Linked DNA regions of Hyalangium gracile. The protein of the gene in region 1 interacts with the protein of each later gene in a pairwise test. Links are inferred from orthologs where the notes say so. Each region holds a gene or a part of one and is shown on either strand. Other genes may lie near its edges. The genes, in order: KY572_RS23680 and ndk.

Region 1 (10,810 bases):
CACCGTCAGCGGCTCGGCCAGTACCATCCTGGGAGGCGTGGTGGAGGCTCCCCAGGAGCCGCCGCGCTCGAACTTCGCGGAGACGGCCTTCTGGATTCCGCAGCTCCTGACGGGGGCGGATGGCTCGGCGACGCTGGAGTTCACGGTGCCGGACTCGGTGACGGCGTGGAGCGCGTGGGTGCACGCGCTGACGCGGGACTTGAAGGGAGGCTCGGTCCAGCGCACGACGCGCAGCGTGAAGGAGCTGATGGTGCGCCCCTACGTCCCGCGCTTCCTGCGCGAGGGGGACAAGGCCGTGCTGGAGGTGGCCATCAACAACGCCAGCGAGCAGAAGCAGCAGGGCACGCTGACGCTCGACATCCTGGACACCGAGACGGAGAAGAGCGTGCTGTCCCGCTTCGGCGTCACGAGCGCCAGCCAGCCCTTCACCGTGGAGCCGGGCAAGGGCACCTCGCTGCGCTTCACGCTCACGACGCCGCCCAAGCCCGGCCCGGTGGCCTTCAAGGTCACCGCGCGGGCGGGCAACCTGGGGGATGGAGAGCTGCGCCCGCTGCCCGTGCTCCCCGGACGCATGCACCTGGCACAGTCGCGCTTCGTCACGCTGCGCGGCAAGGATCGCAAGGAGCTGACGTTCGAGGATCTGCGGCGCAATGACGACCCGAGCCGCATCAACGAGCAGCTCGTCGTCACGGTGGACGCGCAGCTGTTCTACTCGGCGCTGCAGGCGCTGCCGTACCTGGTGGACTACCCGTACGAGTGCACCGAGCAGACGCTCAACCGCTTCGTGTCCACGGGCATCGTCTCGAGCCTCTACGGGAAGTACCCGGCGGTGGCGAGGATGGCGAAGACGCTGAGCGCGCGCCCCACGCGCTTCGAGACGTGGGACACGGTGGATCCGAACCGGAAGATGGCGCTGGAGGAGACGCCCTGGCTGCAGGAGGCCAGGGGCGGGCCGGAGGTGGAGCACGGACTGGTGAAGGTGCTGGATCCGGCGATCGCGAAGGCCGAGCGCGCGGCGTCACTGGCGAAGCTGCAGAAGGCGCAGACTTCGAGCGGCGGCTTCCCCTGGTGGCCGGGAGGCCCGCCGTCTCCATACATGACGCTCTACATCGCCCACGGCCTGGCGCGGGCCGCGGAGTACAACGTGGAGTTCCCCCGGGAGATGACCCAGCGCGGGTGGAACTACCTGACGCGGCACTTCCGCGAGGAGTACGCGAGCAAGCTGATGAAGGAGGATCGGGGCTGGGAGTTCCTCACCTTCCTCAACTACGTGGCCTCCAGCTACCCGGATGTCAGCTACATGGGCAACGCGCTGACGGCGGAGGAGCGCAAGCGCATCCTCGACTTCAGCTTCAAGCACTGGAAGCAGCACTCGCCCTACCTGAAGGCGTACCTGGCGCTGACGCTGAAGCGAGCGGGGCGGGCGAAGGACGCGGAGCTGGTGTGGGCGAGCGTGATGGACTCGGCGAAGACGAGCCCGGAGCTGGGGACGTACTGGGCGCCCGAGGACCGCAGCTGGCTCTGGTACAACGACACGACGGAGACGCAGGCCTTCGCGCTGCGCACGCTCACCGAGCTGAACCCGAAGGACGCGCGGCGGGACGGGCTGGTGCAGTGGCTGCTGCTGGACAAGAAGCTCAACCACTGGAAGTCCACGCGGGCCACGGCGGAGGCCCTCTACGCGCTGGTGAAGTACCTGGAGCAGGAGGGGGCGCTGGGCATCCGCGAGGACGCCAAGGTGACGGTGGGGGACAAGACGGTGGAGTTCGTCTTCCAGCCGGACCAGTACACGGGGAGGAAGAACCAGGTGGTGGTGCCGGGGCCGGAGGTGGATCCGGTGAAGAGCAGCACGGTGGTGGTGGAGAAGACGGCGAAGGGCTTCGCGTTCGCGTCGGCCACGTGGCACTTCTCGACGGAGAAGCTGCCGACGGAGGAGCGCGGGGACTTCTTCCAGGTGTCGCGCCGCTACTTCCTGCGAGTGGCGCAGGGCCGGGAGACGACGCTCCGGCCGCTGGCGGAGGGCGCGAAGCTGGCGCCGGGAGACGAGGTGGAGGTGCAGCTGTCGCTGCGCGCGAAGCACGCGGCCGAGTACGTGCACTTGAGGGATCCGCGGGCGGCGGGGCTGGAGCCGGAGAACGCGGTGTCCCGCCACAAGTGGGACCTGGGGATCGTCTGGTACGAGGAGACGCGGGACTCGGGGACGAACTTCTTCTTCGAGTGGCTGCCGGCGGGCGAGTACACCTTCAAGTACCGGCTGCGAGCGAACATGGCGGGCACGTTCCGGGTGGGCCCCGCGACGGTGCAGTCCATGTACGCGCCCGAGTTCACGGCCTACTCCACGGGCGCGGTGCTCACCGTGGGCAGCGCCCGGCCCTGACCGGAGAGTCTCCGCTGCCGGGCGAGCGGAGAATGTCCTCGGGTGCCTCCCTGCTGCCAGGGCTCTCGCGCCGAGCCCTGGTTGCCTCCCCTGGGTGGATCCTCGGCCCTTGTCCGAAGGTCCGAGCCACCCAAGGTTTGTGCTGGGACGCATCAACCTGGGGATGTAGGACCATGTTCAAGCGGATGATGGTGGTGAGCGCGGTCGCTTCCGCGCTGGTGCTCGCGGGCTGTCGGGATCAGGCTGGCAGCCAGTACGGCGGTCAGGCGGATCAGACTCAGGGCACCGGCGGCGCGGGATCGACGGACCAGACGCAGGGCACGGGCGGCGCGGGCCAGGGCACCGGTGACACCGGCTCGAGCGGAAGCGTGGGCAGCGGCTCGGAGACCGGCGCGACGCAGGGCGCGGGGGGAGGCTCGTCGGGCAACCAGGGCGGCCTGGGGAACTCCGACTCGACGGACATCCAGAATGACGTCGGCGGCCAGGACAACACCCAGCGCTAGCCGGGCGAGCGAAAGCTCCTGACACGACAGAGCCCGAGGCCAGCAAGCGCCTCGGGCTCCAGGCAGCGGCGAGCAGGCTCACCCGCTCGCATGTGGCTCAGATCTCGTAGGCCTGCTGCTCGAAGACGATGACCTTGTGCGACTGCGGGAACAGGATGATGAACAGGCTGTCCCAGTGGTCCCCGTTCGGGCCCGTCTGGTAGGTCCGGTAGTAGCGCCTCACCTGCACGTTCTCCGTGCCGTTGCCGTACGTCGAGAGCAGGGTGGCGGGCAGCGGGTGGTAGACGGAGTACACGGCCGACGAGAAGTCCGCGTACGTGAGCGCCGTCAAGGTGCCGTAGTACTCGTAGCGCCACCACTCACCCACCATCTCCAGCGCCTCATGGCTCGCCTGCTCGAGCGTCGTCTCCCCCGCGTACGGCCAGCCGAAGTCATAGCGGTGCAGGATCGCGTGGACGCCGTCCCGCTGGTTGCCCGTGTTCACTTGCGCCTGCAACTGCGCGCTGATGGGCTCCTCCACCAGCACGATCTGATAGCCGCCCGGCGCCGGAGGAGGCGGCTGCGGCACGCACGCGAAGCCCATGCAGTCCACCTGGAGCCGGAACTGCTTGCCCGCGCCGTTGGCCGAGCTCACCACCGCGAGGTACTCGCCGCTCTGCGCCAGCGTCACCAGGGTGATCCGGCTCAGCGTGCCGTAGCCTGCATCGTCGTCCACCTTCACCGGCGTGGTGCCGTAGCTCCCGTTGGCGTCCTTCGGGCCGTACAGGAACAGGCTCGTGTCCAGGTACATGGAGCTGCCCAGGTGCGTGACGTCCAGCTTGAGCTGCGAGTTCGCCGGCACCTGCACGGTGAAGGAGTAGTACTGCGGGTTGGACGTGAAGGACGCCTGCGCCGCGCCCCCTACCGCCACCGGGCCCACGTACGTCGTGCTGTCCAGGATGTTCCCGCTGGCCGGCGTCGGCGGCGGGGCCAGCACGGCCTGCGAGCGCTCGCCGACCTTCTCCGCCGGCTCGTTCTCGGCCACTCCGCCGCAGGCGCCCAGCAGGCCCAGCGACAGCATCCACAGCAACGCGTTCTTCCACGTCTGGCGCATCGTCTCGTCCTCTCGTCAGGGGACGGAGCCCAGGCCTCATCGCCCAGGGCCTCCGTCCGGAAAACGGCACGCCCTGTAGCGTTGTAACTCTAGCAATTCAAGTAAAGATGGTGTTTCAGCCCGAGCGGATCCGAAGCTACTCCGCGCAGGTGGGGCGATCGTTCGTGGGGTAGAAGGTGGCGATGCCGTAGGTGCCGTTGCGGGTGCCGCAGTGGATCTGCCACGCGGTGCCACCCAGGTCCGGCGCGGAGTACACGCCGCCCTCCTTCTTCGCGCCGTCCCGCGCGCAGCAGCGTACGAAGGCCCGTGTCGCCAGGGCCGCGACGCTCACCGCATCCTGCGAGCGAGAGAACCCGCCGATCTTCTTCACCCCGCAGGACCACGGGGCCACGCCGTGGAAGGAGATGAGGTACTGGTCGCCGCTCACCGCGCTGTTGCCGCGGGCCGGGCCGTCGTAGCAGAGCTTCCCCTCGGCCTCGAGCTGCGCGTACCGCGCCTGGTAGTGCAGGCCACCGATGGGGCCACGCAGCCAGTCGTCGCCGCAGAAGACGTGGGTGAAGGCGTTGCGCGGGCCCGTGCTCACCCAGAGGCTCGTGAGCCACTCGAGGTTGGCCTGCTTCGCGCCCGCTCTCGTCCGCGAGCGCCCGGCCGCCGCCAGCGCCTTCTGGATGCGCGGGTCGTCATAGTGGTTGGAGAAGAAGCGCTGCACGTCCCCGGCACTCACGGACACATCCGGCCGAGCGGGGCACAGCGCGAGGATCTCCCGGTCCACGGCGGACAGGGCAGGGGGCTTGGAGAACAGGGGCGGGTTGCCACACGTCGTCGCGCACCCCGAGGCCAGCTTCGCCACCGCGGGGATCACCTCGGCCTGCTGCTGCCTGTCCGCCTTCACGAGCTCCGTCGCGCTCGGCGCGGCCTGGACCGCCGTCTCCGCGGCGCCGTCACACAGCACCCAGCCCTCGGCCTTGGGGCCCTGCAGCTTGCACCACTTGCGCCCGGGCCCTCCCTTCTTGAGGAGCGGGTAGGAGGTGTCGGGCTCGACGACGAAGACGACCTTCTTCGACTCGGGCTGATCCACCGCCTCCACGCGGGTGTCGGAGACGAAGGCCCCGGAGCCCGCCAGCGAGCTCAGAGGAAGGAGCAGGGTCAACAGGAGGGGAAGCAGACGAGACATGGCGCCCGGAGCATACCGTGAGAGGTCTGGAGCCCCCACGACAGCGAGGGCTCGCAGGCTTGGACCCTCCGCCGGGCGCGCTTATTCACCGGTGCCCGCTACGCCAGCTTCACCTTCGCGGCCTTCAGCTTGCCCACCTGCACCAGGTACTCGCCGGCGGGCAGCTCGTGCTTCGGATCGGTGATCTTCTCCCCGTTCACGCGCACGCCGCCCTGGGCCATCAGCTTGCGCGCCTCCGTCGCGGAGGCCACCAGCTTCGTCTCGGGCAGCACCTTCGTCAGCGGCAGCTTCGGCGCCCCCGCCAGCGACACCTCGGTCAGCGGCAGGCTCTCGGTGTCCAGCTCCTTCTTCGCGAAGCGCGCCTCGAAGTCCGCCGCCGCCTTCTTCGCGGCCTCCTCGCCCTGGAAGCGCGCCGCGATCTCCTGCGCGAACGCCACCTTCGCCGCCTTCGGGTGCGTCTGCCCCGACTGCACCGACTCGCGCAGCGCCTGCACTTCCTTCATCGGCTTGGACGAGAGCAGCTCGTAGTAGCGCCACATCAGATCGTCCGTGATGCTCATCAGCTTGCCGAAGATCTGCTCGGCCCGCTCGTCCACGCCCACGTAGTTGTCCAGGCTCTTGGACATCTTGTCGCCGACGATCTTCCCCTCGATCAGCTTCGCGTCCAGGCCCTCCAGGATGGGGCCCGTCATGATCACCTGCGGCTCCAGCCCCTGCTCCTTCATGAGCTGCCGGCCCACCAGCAGGTTGAAGAGCTGATCGGTGGCGCCCAGCTCCACGTCCGCCTTCAGCGCCACCGAGTCGTAGCCCTGCAGCAGCGGGTACAGGAACTCGTGGATGGAGATGGAGCGATTCTCCCGGAAGCGCTTCTTGAAGTCGTCGCGCTCCAGCATGCGCTGCACCGAGTAGCGCGACGCCACCCGGATCATCCCCTCCGTGCCCAGCGCGTCGAGCCACTCGGAGTTGAAGCGCACCTGCGTCTTCTCGGCGTCCAGCACCTTGAAGACCTGCTTCTTGTACGTCTCCGCGTTGGCCTTCACCTCGTCGCGCGAGAGGGGAGGCCGCGTCGTGTTCTTCCCCGACGGGTCGCCGATGAGCGCCGTGAAGTCACCGATCAGGAACACCACCGTGTGGCCGAACTCCTGGAAGCGCCGCATGCGCGTCAGCAGCAGCGAGTGCCCCAGGTGCAGATCCGGTCGCGTCGGGTCGAACCCCGCCTTGATGAGGAGCGGCTTGCCCTCCTTGTAGGAGCGCTCGAGCTTCTTCTTGAGCTCCTCGGCCACCTGGAGGTCCACGGTGCCTCGGGTCACTTCCTCGAACTGCTCTTCCGGAGTCGCCTTGCGCAGCAGATCCTGGCTCATAGCGCGGGGCACGTTATCCGAAAGTGCCCTCGGCGCGAGGCTCTTCTCTTCGTGCGTCAGGTAGCCGGCGCCAAGGAAGGAGCGGACGCACGGCCAGGAGCCCTGGCCGGTCCACTCCCTCCCATGAAGAGGTGCTTCAAGTGTCCAGGAAGTCCCAGTCGCGGTACAGGCCGCGCAGCGACTCGGACTCGGTGACGACCAGGTCCATGTCCACGTCGTCCCCGTTCGTCGGCATGCCCGGGACGATCTGGTCGCTGAACGCCAGGCCCACCCGCCGGCTGCGTGCCGAGGCCGCGCGCAAGGTGGCGTCGTAGTAGCCACCGCCGCGCCCCAGGCGCTTGCCGTCCCGGGTGAAGCCCAGCCCCGGCACCACGAACAGGTCGATCTGGTCCACCGGGATCAGATCCGAGGAGTTGGAGGGCTCACGCACCCCCAACCGCCCCGGCTCCAGCTCCGCCTCGGACTTGATCGCCCTGAAGGACAGGATGCGCCCGTGCACATGGGACAGCGGGTAGCAGACGATCTTCTCGTCCTGCAGCGCCGCGATCAAAATGTCCCTTGTGGGCACTTCCCCCCGGATGGGGGCATACAGCGCCACCGTCCTCGCCTTCTGATAGTAGGGCGAAGCCAGGAATCGAGACTGCACCTTCAACCCACGCCCATCGATGAGGTCTGGCGTCATCGCCTTGCGCCGTGCCGTCAACTCCTCGCGCAAGGACTGCTTCCGCGCCGCCTCGTCTGCCGCCACCGTCTCGCTCACCGCCGCCGCTCCACAGAAAAAGTCCCCCGCCGCATGGCCGTGTGCCTAGCGTCCATTGAACCCTAAAAAGCCAGGTGGGGACCAAAGTCATGGCTCCGTAGGCTTCCCTCTGCTCCGCGAGGAGGAGGGCTTGCGCATGGCGCCCGAAACGGACCCCGTGATGGACGTATCGGTTCGAATTTCTGCTGGGCATCACGCGCCCCGCAGGGGACAGCCCTTGAACACCTGAAATCGGTCTCTAAGTCCTCAAAGTTGCTGAAGAAACTGCGGAATATCCGGATGAAATGATAAGGACGGCCCCCGGTCGGGTCAAGGTGTCCCGCACGCGTTTACAACGTTGCCGCCGGCCCCCTATGATGCGCCGGCCCTAGCTCCCGATGGCGCCCGTGCATCTGACAACAGGCCTCGCGCTGGCCCTTTTCCTGCTTCCTGGCTTGGCCGCGGCGGATCGTCCGGTCCTGTCGGGCAGGTTCCAGGCGGAGGCCTATGCCACGCTGGAGCTGAAGACCGAGGGCGATCACGTCACCGGTCATGTCGTCCATGGCGGCGACTGCCGCTTCGACGCCCAGCGCGAGGTGCTGGTGGGCTCGTTCGAGGGCTCGGTGCTGGTGGCGCGGCTGACGCTCTGCCAGAAGGGCGACCTGTGCCCGCCGGATCAGACCTACACCGTGCTGGGTTTCTATAACGAGGAGGACAGCTCGGTGGTGGCGCACGTGCGCCTGAGCCCGGGGTGTACCTCGCAGGCGGTGCAGAAGTCCGGGCGCTTCGTCCTCACGCCCGTGGGCAAGGAGGGCTCCCGAGGGCCCGGCGGCGAGCACTGGCCCGATCCTGGAGGCATGAACATCCAGGAGGCGGCGAAGGAGGCCAGCAAGCTCGGCCAGCAGTTCTACAAGCAGAGCAAGTGGGGCGAGGCCGCCGCCCAGTTCCGGCAGAGCATCGAGATCGATCCGGGAGACGAGAACTGGCCCGCGTACCTGGGCCTGGGCTCCAGCCTGCTCAAGCAGAACAAGACGGTCCAGGCCATCAAGGAGCTGGACAAGGCGCACCGGGCCCGGCCGCAGAACAGCTTCATCCTCTACATGCTCGGCTCCGCGCACGCGCAGAAGCGCGACAAGCCCAAGGCCATGGACTACCTGCGCAGCGCGGTGAAGATGGGGTTCGATCTCAGCAGCTATGTCGAGACCGACCCGGACCTGACGCGCGTGATGAACCTCGATCCCCAGTTCAAGGAACTGCTGAAGAGCTCCCGCGAGAAGAACGCTCGCGGCCCGGCAGCCAGCGGAACCCCGAACCCGTGAGCACCCCTGTGACGCCGCGGCCGACCCGGGTCTTCGGCAACTATGAACTCCAGGCCCCGCTGGGCAAGGGGGGCATGGCCGAGGTGTTCCGGGCGCGCGTGCTGTCCGGGCGCTACGAGGGCTGGAACGTGGCCGTCAAAAGGCTGCTGCCCTCGCTCACCGGCGATCCGTCCTCCGTGGAGAGCTTCATCCGCGAGGCGGACCTGTCCACCCAGCTGGACCACCCCAACATCGTGAAGGTGTTGGACGTGGGCATCGCCGAGGGCACCTACTACATCGTCATGGAGCTGGTGGACGGCAGGGACCTGGCCCAGATCCTCCGCCGCTGCAAGCAGCGCGGCATTCCCCTGCCGCTCGACTTCGCGGTGTACCTGGGCAAGGTGCTGCTCGAGGCGCTCGCCTACGCGCACACGGCCACCGACTCGCGCGGCGCGCCGCTGGGCATCGTCCACTGCGATGTGTCCCCCTCCAACCTGTTCATCTCCCGGCTGGGGGAGATCAAGCTGGGCGACTTCGGCGTGGCGCGCGTGTTCGTGGACGGCTCGCGCGAGGGCGGCGAGGTGCTGGGCAAGCCCTACTACCTGAGCCCCGAGTCGTTGCGCGGCATCGTCACGCCGGAGGCGGACCTGTGGGCCGCCACGGTGGTGCTCTACGAGCTGCTGACGCTGGAGCGCCCCTTCACGGGCAACACGCCGGAGGAGGTCTTCTTCAACATCCGGCACCGGCGGTATCGGCCCATCCACGCGTTCCGCCCGGACGTCCCCGAGCTGCTCGAGGAGCTCATCTCCCGGGGCTTCGCCGCGCGCATCCAGGATCGCTTCCCCACGGCGGAGGCCTACGCCCAGGCGCTCACGCCGCACTACGACGAGCTGGTGGGCACGCCGCTGGCCATCGCCGCGGTGGTGCGCGGCCTCTTCGGCACCAGCGACTGAGGCCGTCAGCTCGCTCACCCGGCGGCGCGGGAAGGCCTCGCTGACTCGCACGGGCCGCCGCCCGGCGCGGAGGGCTCCGAGCCTGTCCCGTGTCGGGTGTCGAGCTTTCCTCCAGTTCGTCCACCGCGAGAGGAGGATGTGATGGCCATCCAGGAGAAGGAGCGCAGGGAGCAGGAGAAGCCACGTGAGGCCGGCGCGGGCCAGGAGCCGGCGGAGAAGAAGTCGGACAACGCGGACCAGGCCAAGGAGGGGATGCCCGGCTACGGCCAGCCTCCCGATGAGAGCCGCAAGAAGCTGCCCGAGCAGGACTGGTAGCAGGGCAGGGGAGGGGGACAGGCTGGCGTCGCGCTACGCCAGGTCCTGCGCCGCCAGGGCCCGCGCGCGAGGCACGTGCGTCTGGAGCGCCGCCACGACGCGCTCCACCTCCGCCTCGGTGGTGCCAGGGCCGAGCGAGAAGCGCAGCGAGCCGTGTGCCTGCGCGGGCGTGAGCCCCATGGCCAGCAGCACGTGCGAGGGGTTGAGGGTGCCCGAGGCGCACGCCGCTCCCGAGGAGACGCAGATGCCCTCCAGGTCCAGCGCGATGAGCAGCGCCTCGCCGTCCGCGCCGTGGAAGTGGAGGTTGCTGGTGTTGGGCACCCGCGGAGCCCCTCCGCCGTTGACGGTGACGTCCGGGATGCGCGCGTGCACCTCGCGCTCGAAGGTGTCCCGGAGCGTGCCCAGCCGTGCGGCGGTGGCCTCCTGCTCCGCCTGGGCCAGCTCCAGCGCCAGGGCGAACGCCTCCGCATAGGGAACGTTCTGCGTCCCTCCGCGCAGCCCCGCCTCCTGGTGCCCCGGCGTGAGCGCCTGCACGGCCACGCCCTTGCGCACCACCAGCACGCCCGCCCCCGCGGGGCCGCCGAACTTGTGGGCCGAGAGCGCCAGCAGATCCGCGTCCACCTCGCGCAGGCTCAGCGGCGCCTTCCCCGCCACCTGCACCGCGTCCGTGTGGAAGAGGATGCCACGCTGGCGACACGCGCGAGCCACCTCCGCCGCCGGCTGCACCACCCCCGTCTCGTTGTTGGCCCACTGCAGCGAGCAGAGCGCCGTGGCCGGCGTGAGCGCGTCCAGCACCGCCTCGGCTCGCACGCGGCCGTCCGCGCCGGGCTTCAGCCGCACCACCTCCGCGCCCTGCTTCTCCAGCTGCGTCAGCGCCGTCAGCACCGCCGGGTGCTCGAGGGCGGAGGTGACGATGCGGCGGCGGTTCGGATCCGGGCGCGCGAGGAAGGCGCCCTTGATGGCCAGCGCGTCCGCCTCGGAGCCGGAGCCGGTGAAG
Region 2 (10,696 bases), on another replicon or contig:
TGTTGGTGGGGGTGTGGATCCCCGCGATGCTCGTTCCCGTCAGCCTGCTCACGGCGGGCCACCTGTTGACGCTGCCAGAGCCCACCTCGGCGGCGGAGCTGACGCGACGGCTCCAGGCCGACGCGGCGCGAGAGGGCCGCCCGGGAGCGGGCTACGTCCTCCACGTGCTCGCCAGCGGGTGTCGCTGCTCGCAGCGGGTGCTCGAGCACCTGCTGCTGCGTGGGCCCCAGCCTTCCTACGCGGAGAAGGTCCTGCTGATCGGCCGCGATGAGGGCATCGGCGAACGGCTCACGGCCCGGGGCTTCGGCTTCGAGAGCATCAGCTCGGAGGAGCTGAAGGCCCGCTATGCCATCGAGGGCGCGCCGCTCATGCTGGTGCTCGGAGACGAGGGGCGGCTGGAGTACTCAGGGGGCTATTCCCGCAGGAGGCAGGGGACGCTGGAGGATGTCGCCATCCTTCGCGCCGTCGAGAGCGGCGGGCGCCCGGGGGCGCTGCCCCTGTATGGCTGCGCGCTCTCCAGAGAGCTTCAGCGAGAGGTGGATCCTCTCGGGCTGAAATACACACCAGAGCCGGAGGCCGCGCCATGATGAGGCGACTGCTGGAGCAGGTCATCCTCCCCGAGGAGATCAGCGACTTCGAGAGAGGCTACCTCCACAAGGTCAATCGGATAGCCCTCTTCTTCTTCCTCGTGCACCCGCCGGTGTTCGCCGGGGTGGCCTTCCTCGCGGAGACCGGGCCCGTGTACGCGCTGGGCCTCTCTGGGTTGGTGCTCGTCGGGCCGCTGCTCGCCTACAAGACCTTCTCGAACCCTCGCCACGTCTCGCTCGTCATGGGCCTGGCCTCGGTGTTCATGGGCGGGCTCCTGGTCCACTTCGGGCAGGGACCGATGGAAATCGAGATGCACTTCTATTTCCTCGTCTCCCTGGCGCTGATGGTGGTGTTCGCCAACCCTCTCGTCATCGTCGTCGCCGCCCTGGCGGTGGTGGCGCACCACCTGCTCTTCTTCCTCATCCTGCCGCGCAGCGTGTTCAACTATCAGGCCTCGCTGTGGGCCGTGGCGGTCCATGCTGTCTTCATCCTGCTGGCGACGGTTGCGGCGTCCTTCGCGGCGCGCGGCTTCTTCCTCAACGTCGTGGGGCTGGAGAAGATCGTCAAGCGGCGGACCCGGCAGCTGGACGCCCGCAACAAGGATCTTCGCTTGATCCTAGACAACGTCGATCAGGGGTTCATGACCGTCAGCGCGAGCGGGAGGGTGGCGCCCGCGTTCTCCCGGATCCTCGAGACCTGGCTGGGGAAGATCCGCGGCGGCATGAGCCTCTGGGAGTACCTGGGGGCCGTGGACCCGGAGCTCGGCCGCGAGCTGGAGGACGCCTGGCCTCTGCTGGGTGACGGGATCGTCGACGCGGACGCGGTGCTCGAGGCCCTTCCCAAGCGGATGCGGCATCAGGGCCGGGAGTTGCTGCTCGGGTTCAAGCCGATCCCGTCGACCGGCAGCTTCCTGGTCGTCGTCTCGGACGTCACCGCTCGGCTGGAGCGCGAGCGGTTCGAGAACGAGCAGCGGGAGCTGATCCACATCTTCCAGGGGCTGAGTCGAGACCGCGTCGGCTTCCTGGAGTTCTTCACCGAGGCGCGAGCGCTGGTCGGAGTGCTCCGCGACTCGTCCCAGGCCCTCTCGGTGGCGGAGACCTACCGCGCCGTGCACACCCTGAAGGCCAATGCGGCGCTCTTCGGGATCACCGGCGTGGCGCGGCTCTGCCAGGAGATGGAAGAGCAGCTCGAGCGCGACCGCGCGCTCAGCGCGAGCGAGCGGGGACGACTGGGCGAGGCCTGGGACGGAGCGGCCTCGAGGATCCTCGGGTTCATCGGGCAAGGGGAGCGCGCGCCGATCTTCGTCGACGCGGACGAGCTGCAGGAGGTCCTCGCCGCCCTCCGCAAGGGGGGCGACCGGGCCGAGATCGCGCAGATGATCGAGTCCTGGAAGGACGAGCCCGCGGCCCAGCGGCTCCACCGGATCGCCGACCAGGCCAGGGCGCTGGCCGACAGGCTGGGCAAGGGACCGATCGAGGTCATCGTCGACTCGGGCCGGCTTCACCTGCCGCAGGGCCCGTGGATGGACTTCTGGGGAAGCTTCGTCCACGTGACCCGGAACGCCGTGGATCACGGTCTGGAGGACCGCGGCGAGCGCGTGGCGCGCGGAAAGGGCCCCAAGGGACAGCTCCGCCTGAAGATGGACTGCGTGTCTGACCAGGTGAGGCTCGTGATCGCCGATGATGGCCGTGGGATCGACTGGGAGTCGGTGCGGGAAGCTGCTCGGGGGATGGGGCTGCCCGCCCAGACGCGGGAGGAGCTGCTGGAGGCGCTCTTCTTCGACGGGCTCTCGACGAAGAAGTCGCCCAACGACATCTCCGGGCGTGGCATCGGGCTGGGCGTCGTCCGGTCCGCATGCCAGCGGATGGGGGGGACGATCCACATCCGCAGCGAGCCAGGGCATGGAACGGAGTTCGAGTTCCGCTTTCCGCGCTCGCTGTGCTCCTCGGTGAGCAGGCCCTGGAGCCTCGAGCCCATGCGGGCCGCCAGTTGATTCTGAAGGGGACCTGGGAAGCACCGCTCATGCCTACATAGGGGGTCGTGTCACCCCAGGCTGGTGAACGTCCTTGCACTCAGGCGCGGATTGCGCGAATACGCAGCCCGCGCTTGACGCCTCAAGCCAAGGCCGTTCACTCGGAGCCTCGATGAAGATCCACGAGTACCAGGGCAAGGAAATCTTCAGGAAGTACGGTGTCCCCACCCCGCGGGGCATCCTCGCGCTGTCTCCCAAGGACGCGGAGGCCGCGGCCAAGGAGCTGGGAACCTCGGTGGTGGTCGTCAAGGCCCAGATCCATGCCGGCGGTCGCGGCAAGGGCGGCGGCGTGAAGCTCGCCAAGAGCCCCGCCGAGGCGAAGGAGCTGGCCAAGGCCATGCTGGGCATGAAGCTGAAGACCATCCAGACCGGGCCCGAGGGCCAGACGGTCCACAAGGTCTACATCGAGGAGGGGCTCGCCATCGCCCAGGAGCTGTACCTGGGCGTGACGCTGGACCGCGCCACCTCGCGCATCACCTTCATGGCCTCCAAGGAAGGCGGCGTGGAGATCGAGGAGGTGGCCGCCAAGCACCCCGAGAAGATCCTCCGCGAGGCGGTGGATCCGGCCGTCGGCTTCCTGGACTTCCAGGGCCGCAAGCTCGCCTTCGGCCTGGGCCTCTCTGGCCCCACGGTGAACAAGTTCGTCCAGTTCTGCTCCGCGCTCTACAAGATGTACATCGAGACGGACTCCTCCCTCGTGGAGATCAACCCGCTGGTCATCCTCAAGGACGGCGGCGTGGTGGCGCTCGACGCGAAGGTGAACTTCGACGAGAACGCCCTCTACCGGCACAAGGATCTGCTGGAGTACCGCGACCTGGCCGAGGAGGAGCCGCGTGAGACGCAGGCCAAGGAGTACGATCTGGCCTACATCGCGCTGGACGGCAACATCGGCTGCATGGTGAACGGCGCGGGCCTGGCCATGGCCACCATGGACACCATCAAGCTGGTGGGCGGCAGCCCGGCCAACTTCCTGGACGTGGGCGGCGGCGCCAGCAAGGAGAAGGTGACGGCGGCCTTCAAGCTGATCCTCGCCGATGCGAACGTGAAGGCGGTGCTGGTCAACATCTTCGGCGGCATCATGAAGTGCGACGTCATCGCCGAGGGCATCATCGCCGCCGCCAAGGAGGTGCAGCTCAAGGTGCCGCTGGTGGTGCGGCTCGAGGGCACCAACGTGGAGAAGGGCAAGGAGCTGCTGCGCAACTCCGGGCTCGCCATCACCCCCGCGGACAACCTGCGCCAGGCCGCCGAGAAGGCCGTGGCCGCGGTCAAGTAGCCCCTCCGTCACCCCGTCTTTACGAGAGTCACCTCATGAGCATCCTCGTCAACGAGAACACGAAGGTCCTCTGCCAGGGCATCACGGGCTCGGCGGGCTCGTTCCACTCCAAGCAGATGCTGGAGTACGGCACGAAGCTGGTGGCCGGCGTCACCCCGGGCAAGGGCGGCACCGACTTCGAGGGCAAGGTCCCCGTCTTCAACTCCGTGGCCGACGCGGTGAAGCAGACGGGCGCCAACACCTCCGTCATCTTCGTCCCGCCGCCGTTCGCCGCGGACTCCATCATGGAGGCCGCTGATGCGGGCGTCGCCCTCATCATCACCATCACCGAGGGCATCCCCGTCAACGACATGGTGCGCGCCAAGCGCTACCTGCAGGGCAAGCCGGGCATTCGCCTCATCGGCCCCAACTGCCCCGGCGTCATCACCCCGGGCGCCAAGTGCAAGATCGGCATCATGCCGGGCCACATCCACAAGCCGGGCCGCATCGGCGTGGTGTCGCGCTCGGGCACGCTGACGTACGAGGCCGTGCACCAGCTCACCCAGCTGGGCCTGGGCCAGAGCACCGCGGTGGGCATCGGCGGTGATCCGGTCAACGGCACGGACTTCATCGACTGCCTCAAGCTGTTCAACGCCGATCCGGAGACGGACGCCGTCATCATGATCGGCGAGATCGGCGGCAGCGCCGAGGAGGCCGCCGCCGAGTACGTGGCGCGCGAGTTCACCAAGCCCATCGCCGGCTTCATCGCGGGCCAGTCCGCGCCTCCGGGCAAGCGCATGGGCCACGCGGGCGCCATCATCTCCGGCGGCAAGGGCACCGCCTCGGAGAAGATCAAGGCCATGGAGGCCGCCGGCTTCCTCATGGCCGCCAGCCCCACGGAGCTGGGCACCACGCTCCAGGAGGCGCTCAAGCGCGGCGCCCCCAAGAAGAACCGCTAGCCGTTCCACCTCTCACTCAAGACACGAGGACCACCACATGGCCATCGAGCGTACGCTTTCCATCATCAAGCCGGACGGGCTGGAGAAGGGCATCATCGGCAAGATCATCTCCAAGTTCGAGGAGAAGGGCCTGAAGCCCGTCGCCATCCGCCTGCAGCACCTGTCCCAGGCGCAGGCCGAGGGCTTCTACGCCGTGCACAAGGCGCGCCCCTTCTTCAAGGATCTGGTCAGCTTCATGATCTCTGGCCCCGTGGTGCTGATGGTGCTGGAGGGTGAGAACGCCGTGGCCGCCAACCGCGAGATCATGGGCGCCACCAACCCGGCCAACGCCGCCCCGGGCACCATCCGCAAGGAGTTCGCCACCAGCATCGACAAGAACACGGTGCACGGCTCGGACAGCCTCGAGAACGCGAAGATCGAGGTCGCCTACTTCTTCCGCGAGACCGAGATCCACTCGTACGAGTACCAGGGCAAGAAGTAGTCCTTCCTGCCCCGATGTCGATGGGACCTACGGCCCGGTGCCCGCGCTCAGGCGCGAGCCCGGGCCGTGCTCTTCTTGCCCCGGGCCGCGCCCTTCGGGGCCTTGGCCGCCCGGACGGTGTTCTTCTTCGCCGGCGCCGCGGCCTTCTTGCCCGCCTTCACGGTGTTCTTCTTCGCCGGGCTCTTCTTGGGGCGGGAGGCGCGCTCGGGGGGCGCGTCCTGGCGGAGGACCTCGCTGATGGCGAAGGTGTCCGCGAAGATGCGCGAGGAGGCGAGCTTGCCGTCCCGCAGCGTCATGACGCTCACGACGTTGTTGGTGGTCGTCTTCCCGGTCTCCCTCGAGCGCAGCTTCTCCTCGACGATGACGACGGCCATGTCCGGCTGCGTGACGATGCCCCTCACCTCGGCGCCGAGAATCTCGAACGCATTGGTCAGGCGCAGCATCAGCGCCGCGCTGTCCTCCGGGCCCCGCGCCTCTCCGCTGAAGGGCAGGTGGGCGGGGTAGGTGGTCCAGAGGTGGTAGTCCGGTGTGACGAGCTCGCGCAGCGCCTCCATGTCGCGCTTCATCGTGAGTTCGAAGGCCTTCTGCACGAGGTGGATGGTTTCCTGGCTCATGAGGTGGGTTGGCTCCTGGACGGCGGGGAAGGGCGGCGGCGCATTCTCCCAATTCGCGGGGCTGCTGGCGACCTGGCGAGCGCGCCTTTGACTTGCCGCCCCCAGATGTGGGAAGGCTCCCCCCTACACCCCTCGTTAGAACCCTGATGATGTCCGAGCCCTCCGTCACCACTCCTGACACCACGCCGCTGCCCGCGCCCGCGCCGGCGAAGCTCGTCGACGTGTCCAGCCTCACGCTGGAGGGACTGACCCGCTTCCTCACCGAGCAGCTGGGCGAGCGCGCCTTCCGCGCCGGGCAGGTCTTCCGCTGGATCCACCAGCGCGGCGTCACCTCGTTCGACGAGATGACGGACCTGTCCAAGGCCCTGCGCCAGAAGCTCAAGGAGCGCGCCGAGATCGTCCCGCTCGAGAAGGATCTCGAGCAGCGCTCGATGGATGGCACCATCAAGTACCGCTTCAAGACGCGCGATGGACGCTACATCGAGTCCGTCTACATGCCCTCCGAGGACCGCAAGACGCTGTGCGTCTCCACCCAGGTGGGCTGCGCCATGGCGTGCTCGTTCTGCATGACGGGCACCCTGGGGCTCAAGCGCAACCTCACCCCCGGAGAGATCGTCGCCCAGGTGCACCGCGTCAACCGCGAGGTGCGCCAGCTCGAGGGCCTGGAGACCTACCGCCCGCTCAGCAACCTGGTGTTCATGGGCATGGGCGAGCCGCTCCACAACTTCGAGAACCTCAAGACGGCGCTCTCCATCCTCCAGTCCGAGGAAGGGCCCAACTTCTCCCACCGCCACATCACCGTCTCCACCGTGGGCCTGGTGCCCATGATCGAGCGCTTCGGCCAGGAGACGGACGTCAAGCTGGCCATCTCGCTCAACGCCAGCACCGACGAGCAGCGCAGCAAGACGATGCCCGTCAACCGCAAGTGGAACATCGCCGCCCTGCTGGAGGCGTGCCGCAAGTTCCCCCTGCGCCAGGGCCGGCGGATTACGTTTGAGTACGTACTATTGAGGGGCTTCAACGACAGCGACGAGGACGCCTACCGGCTCATCGAGCTGCTCAAGGGCATCCCCGCCAAGGTGAACCTCATCCCCTACAACGAGAACCCCGGCCTGGGCTTCCAGACCACCATGGAGGAGCGGGCGGAGGCCTTCCGCGCCATCCTCGCCGAGGGCCACATCGCCGCCTTCATCCGACAGAATCGAGGCCGGGACATCGCCGGCGCCTGTGGGCAGCTCGCCAACCGGGGCGGGCAGGATGCCTCGCAGGCGACGCAAGCTACCGAGCTTCCTTGACAATCCCGAGGCAGGGACGCTAATAGCGCGCCCTCCTACAAATTTTCGTTACCTGCTGTTTTCACTGGAGTCTGTTCAATGGCCGTCGTCCTCCGTCTCGCCCGCGCGGGCGCCAAGAAGAAGCCGTACTACCACGTGGTTGCCACCGACTCCCGGAACCCCCGGGATGGCAAGTTCATCGAGGCCGTGGGGGCCTACGATCCGAACCTGAACCCCCCGAAGGTGGAGTTCAACCAGGAGCGGCTCCAGTACTGGCTGAAGACGGGCGCGACGCCTTCCGAGACGGTGGGCGAGCTCATCAAGCGCGCGGCCAAGGCCACGCCTCCCACGGCCTGATCCCGACCGGATCTGACCGGACGTGGAGCAACTTCTCACTTATCTCGCGCGGGCCCTGGTCGACCAACCAGACCAGGTGGGCCTGCGTGTGTCCGAGGTGGACGGCGCCCGGCTCTATGAGCTGAAGGTCGCTCCCGAGGACGTCGGCAAGGTGATCGGCCGTGACGGGCGGACCGTGAATGCCCTCCGGACGTTGCTGAGCGCCGCCGCCCAGAAGCAAGGGCAGAAGGTCCGCCTCGAGATCCTCGACGATCGGCGCGCGGCGCCCGCCCCGGTGGCGGCTCCCGCGGCGCCTCCCGCCCCCGACGCCCAGTGACGCCCCGGCCTCTCTTGGAGCTGGGCTATGTGGCCCGGGCCCATGGCATCCGGGGCGAGATCGCCGTGCGCCCGTTCGATCCCGGCTCGCAGACGCTCGCGGCCGTGGAGCGCGTGCGCGTGCGCACCCGCGCAGGCCAGGAGCGGGAGCTGCGCATCGAGTCCCTGCGGCCCACGCCCAAGGAGGACATCATCGCCTTCGAGGGAGTGGAGACGCGCGAGGACGCCGAGGGACTGGTCGGCTCCACGGTGTTCGTCTACCGCGAGGATCTGGAGCCTCCCTCCGAGGGCGAGTACTTCCAGGGCGATCTGGTGGGGCTCACCGCCGTGGACGAGGCGGGCCAGGAGCTGGGCAAGGTGGTGGAGCTCTGGGCCACCGGCGAGGTGCCCAACCTCGTCATCCAAGGGCCGGGCAAGCCCGAGCTGATCGTCCCCTTCGCCGATGAGTTCGTCCCCTCCGTGGACGTGCCGGGAGGGCGGATCGTCATCAAGCCGCCCGAGTACGTGGGGGAGGAGGAGGGCTGATGTACCCGGTGGAGATCCTCACGCTCTTCCCTGGGATGGTGTCCGGGTACGTGAGCGAGAGCATCCTCGGCAAGGCGCGAGAGCGGGGCAAGCTGGCCGTCACCGCCACGGACATCCGCGAGTACGCCGAGGGCAAGCACCGCGTCACGGACGACACGCCCTACGGCGGCGGCGCGGGCATGGTGATGAAGGTGGAGCCGCTGGTGGCGGCCATCGAGGCGGCGCGGGCCCGAAACCCGGGCGCGAAGGTGCTGCTGATGAGCCCTCGGGGGCCCACGTTCACCCAGGCCCGGGCGCGCGAGCTCGTCAGCCACGCGCCGGGGCTGATCCTCATCTGCGGCCGGTACGAGGGCGTGGACGAGCGGGTGATGGGGTACCTGGACGGGGAGCTGTCCCTGGGGGACTTCATCCTCACGGGCGGGGAGATCGCGGCGCTGGCGGTGGTGGACGCGGTGGCCCGGCTGCTCCCTGGGGTGCTGGGCAACCAGGCGTCCCACGTCAGCGAGAGCTTCGAGGAGGGGCTGCTGGAGCACCCCCAGTACACCCGGCCGCCCGTGTTCCGGGGCGCGGAGGTGCCCGCGGTGCTCCAGTCCGGGGATCACGCCCGGATTGCCCGCTGGAGGCGCTGGAAGGCCCTGATGCTCACCCGGGAGCGCCGGCCGGACCTCTTCGCCCGCCTGGAGCTCGGGCCAGCGGACCAGAAGCTGCTGAACCTGAGGGAGGAAGACCTGTAGCGCCGGGGTTGGACTCCGGGACGGGCAGGGCGAAACACAGGACGATCTGCGGACTTGTCCGACTCGCCTCTCTCTGCTACTAGGCCCCCCTCTTACTGGTCTTTCGCACCACAAGATTTCTGGAGTCCGTCATGCGTCACAGCGCCATCGAGTACGTCGAAGCCAAGCACCTGCGCAAGGAGCTGGTCGACTTCCGGACCGGCGACTCGGTTCGAGTTCACTGGAAGGTGAAGGAGGGTGAGAAGGAGCGCGTCCAGGCTTTCGAGGGCGTCGTCATCCGCAAGAAGAAGGGCAACAACCGCGCCAGCTTCACCGTGCGCAAGGTGTCCTTCGGCGTCGGCGTGGAGCGCATCTTCCCGCTGCACAGCCCCCGCTACGAGAAGATCGAGGTCCTCTCGCGCGGCAGCGTGAACCGCAACCGCCTCTTCTACCTCCGCGACCTCAAGGGCAAGGCCTCCCGCGTGGACGTGCAGGAGGACAACACCCCGGCGCCGTCCGCCGAGGGCAAGAAGGCCACCAAGCCCGCCGCCGGGGCCTAGTCGGCCGGGGTCCTCACGGCCCCACGTCACAGCCTTTCGCGGTACCGAGAGGAGTGTCCGTTCCAGGACGCTCCTCTCTGCTTTTGTGCGCTAGAATGGGGCCGCGCATGCACTTCACCGAGGTCGCCGTCCAGAACGTCCGGGGCTTCTCCCCGCAGGGCCGCTTCCCCTTCAAGCAGGGCTTCCTCGTCCTCAAGCCGCCCGGTGGTGAGATCAGCCCGCTGGCGGCGCTCTCGCTGGCGCTCCTGTATGCCGATGGGCGCGGCGAGGACGCCCGGTTCGCGGCACAGGGCCAGAAGGCCGCCAAGGCGGCCCTCACCCTGGTGGGCCAGGACAACCTCACCTACCGCCTGCTGCGGGATCTGGGCGGGGTGGGGACGCTGCACAAGCAGACGGCGCCGGGCCAACCGCCGGAGCTGGTGTCCCAGGACTCGACGGAGATCGCCCAGTTCCTGCGAGCGCAGGTGGGCCTGCCGTCGCGCACGGCCTGGGAGCACGTGTACTCGCTGACGCCCGGGCAGATGCCCTCACGCAAGCCACGGGTGCGCACCTCCAAGCCGGATCTGAAGCGTCCGTCGCTGCCGGGCGTGGGCGGGAGTCATCCCGGCATGCCCGCCCTGGGCAGCAACCCTTCCTTGTCTGGACTGGCCAGCACCCAGGCCGTGGCGCCCGCGGAGGACATCCCCGCTGCCGAGGCGAAGCTCAAGGAGCTGGAGGAGGAGCTCGTGAAGTCGCGAGTGATGGAGGATCTCCAGTTCAAGCTGGACGGCCTCAACTCGCAGCTCTTCGAGGTGGAGCGGAAGCTGAAGAGCACCGAGGGCCTCCGGGTGGCCGTGCGCGACGCGGAGAACGCGTGGAACGCGGCGCCCACGCCTGAGTCGCTGGGGTTGCCGGCCGACATCCTCACCCGCGTGGAGCGCTACCCCAAGGCGGTGGCTCGGCGGGAGGATGCGCTGAACCGGCTGGCGCAGGAGCGCGAGCAGGAGGCGCAGGCGGCGCCCGTGGCCGTGGAGCCGTTGAAGAAGA

What was found.
Region 2: the proteins of KY572_RS23680 (region 1) and ndk interact in binary tests that used the Escherichia coli proteins (3 or more experiments, as listed by UniProt). The link is inferred for Hyalangium gracile from one-to-one orthologs.

Annotation. Positions count from the first base shown.
Region 1 is NZ_JAHXBG010000011.1:236,731-247,540, forward strand. The notes cover bases 5,457-8,254. They hold KY572_RS23680 (5-formyltetrahydrofolate cyclo-ligase), read right to left. Parts: upstream 7,269-8,254; coding sequence 6,645-7,268; downstream 5,457-6,644. Other genes in these bases: tyrS (tyrosine--tRNA ligase), read right to left, coding at 5,457-6,508; KY572_RS47845 (tetratricopeptide repeat protein), read left to right, coding at 7,703-8,254. In the rest of the region: KY572_RS23655 (alpha-2-macroglobulin family protein), read left to right, coding at 1-2,377; KY572_RS23660 (hypothetical protein), read left to right, coding at 2,551-2,880; KY572_RS23665 (hypothetical protein), read right to left, coding at 2,978-3,973; KY572_RS23670 (EndoU domain-containing protein), read right to left, coding at 4,110-5,147; more of tyrS, read right to left, coding at 5,246-5,456; more of KY572_RS47845, read left to right, coding at 8,255-8,566; KY572_RS23695 (serine/threonine-protein kinase), read left to right, coding at 8,563-9,498; KY572_RS23700 (hypothetical protein), read left to right, coding at 9,640-9,813; KY572_RS23705 (cysteine desulfurase family protein), read right to left, coding at 9,847-10,810. UniProt on the Escherichia coli protein: Involved in the removal of 5-formyltetrahydrofolate.
Region 2 is NZ_JAHXBG010000015.1:160,395-171,090, reverse strand. What follows is about bases 3,907-6,590. They hold ndk (nucleoside-diphosphate kinase), read left to right. Parts: upstream 3,907-4,868; coding sequence 4,869-5,312; downstream 5,313-6,590. Other genes in these bases: rlmN (23S rRNA (adenine(2503)-C(2))-methyltransferase RlmN), read left to right, coding at 6,076-6,590; KY572_RS28455 (nuclear transport factor 2 family protein), read right to left, coding at 5,360-5,926; sucD (succinate--CoA ligase subunit alpha), read left to right, coding at 3,929-4,831. Outside these bases: KY572_RS28480 (hypothetical protein), read left to right, coding at 27-587; KY572_RS28475 (ATP-binding protein), read left to right, coding at 584-2,581; sucC (ADP-forming succinate--CoA ligase subunit beta), read left to right, coding at 2,733-3,893; more of rlmN, read left to right, coding at 6,591-7,221; rpsP (30S ribosomal protein S16), read left to right, coding at 7,300-7,557; KY572_RS28440 (KH domain-containing protein), read left to right, coding at 7,580-7,873; ribosome maturation factor RimM, read left to right, coding at 7,870-8,397; tRNA (guanosine(37)-N1)-methyltransferase TrmD, read left to right, coding at 8,397-9,131; rplS (50S ribosomal protein L19), read left to right, coding at 9,263-9,670; KY572_RS28420 (ATP-binding protein), read left to right, coding at 9,778-10,696. UniProt on the Escherichia coli protein: Major role in the synthesis of nucleoside triphosphates other than ATP. The ATP gamma phosphate is transferred to the NDP beta phosphate via a ping-pong mechanism, using a phosphorylated active-site intermediate.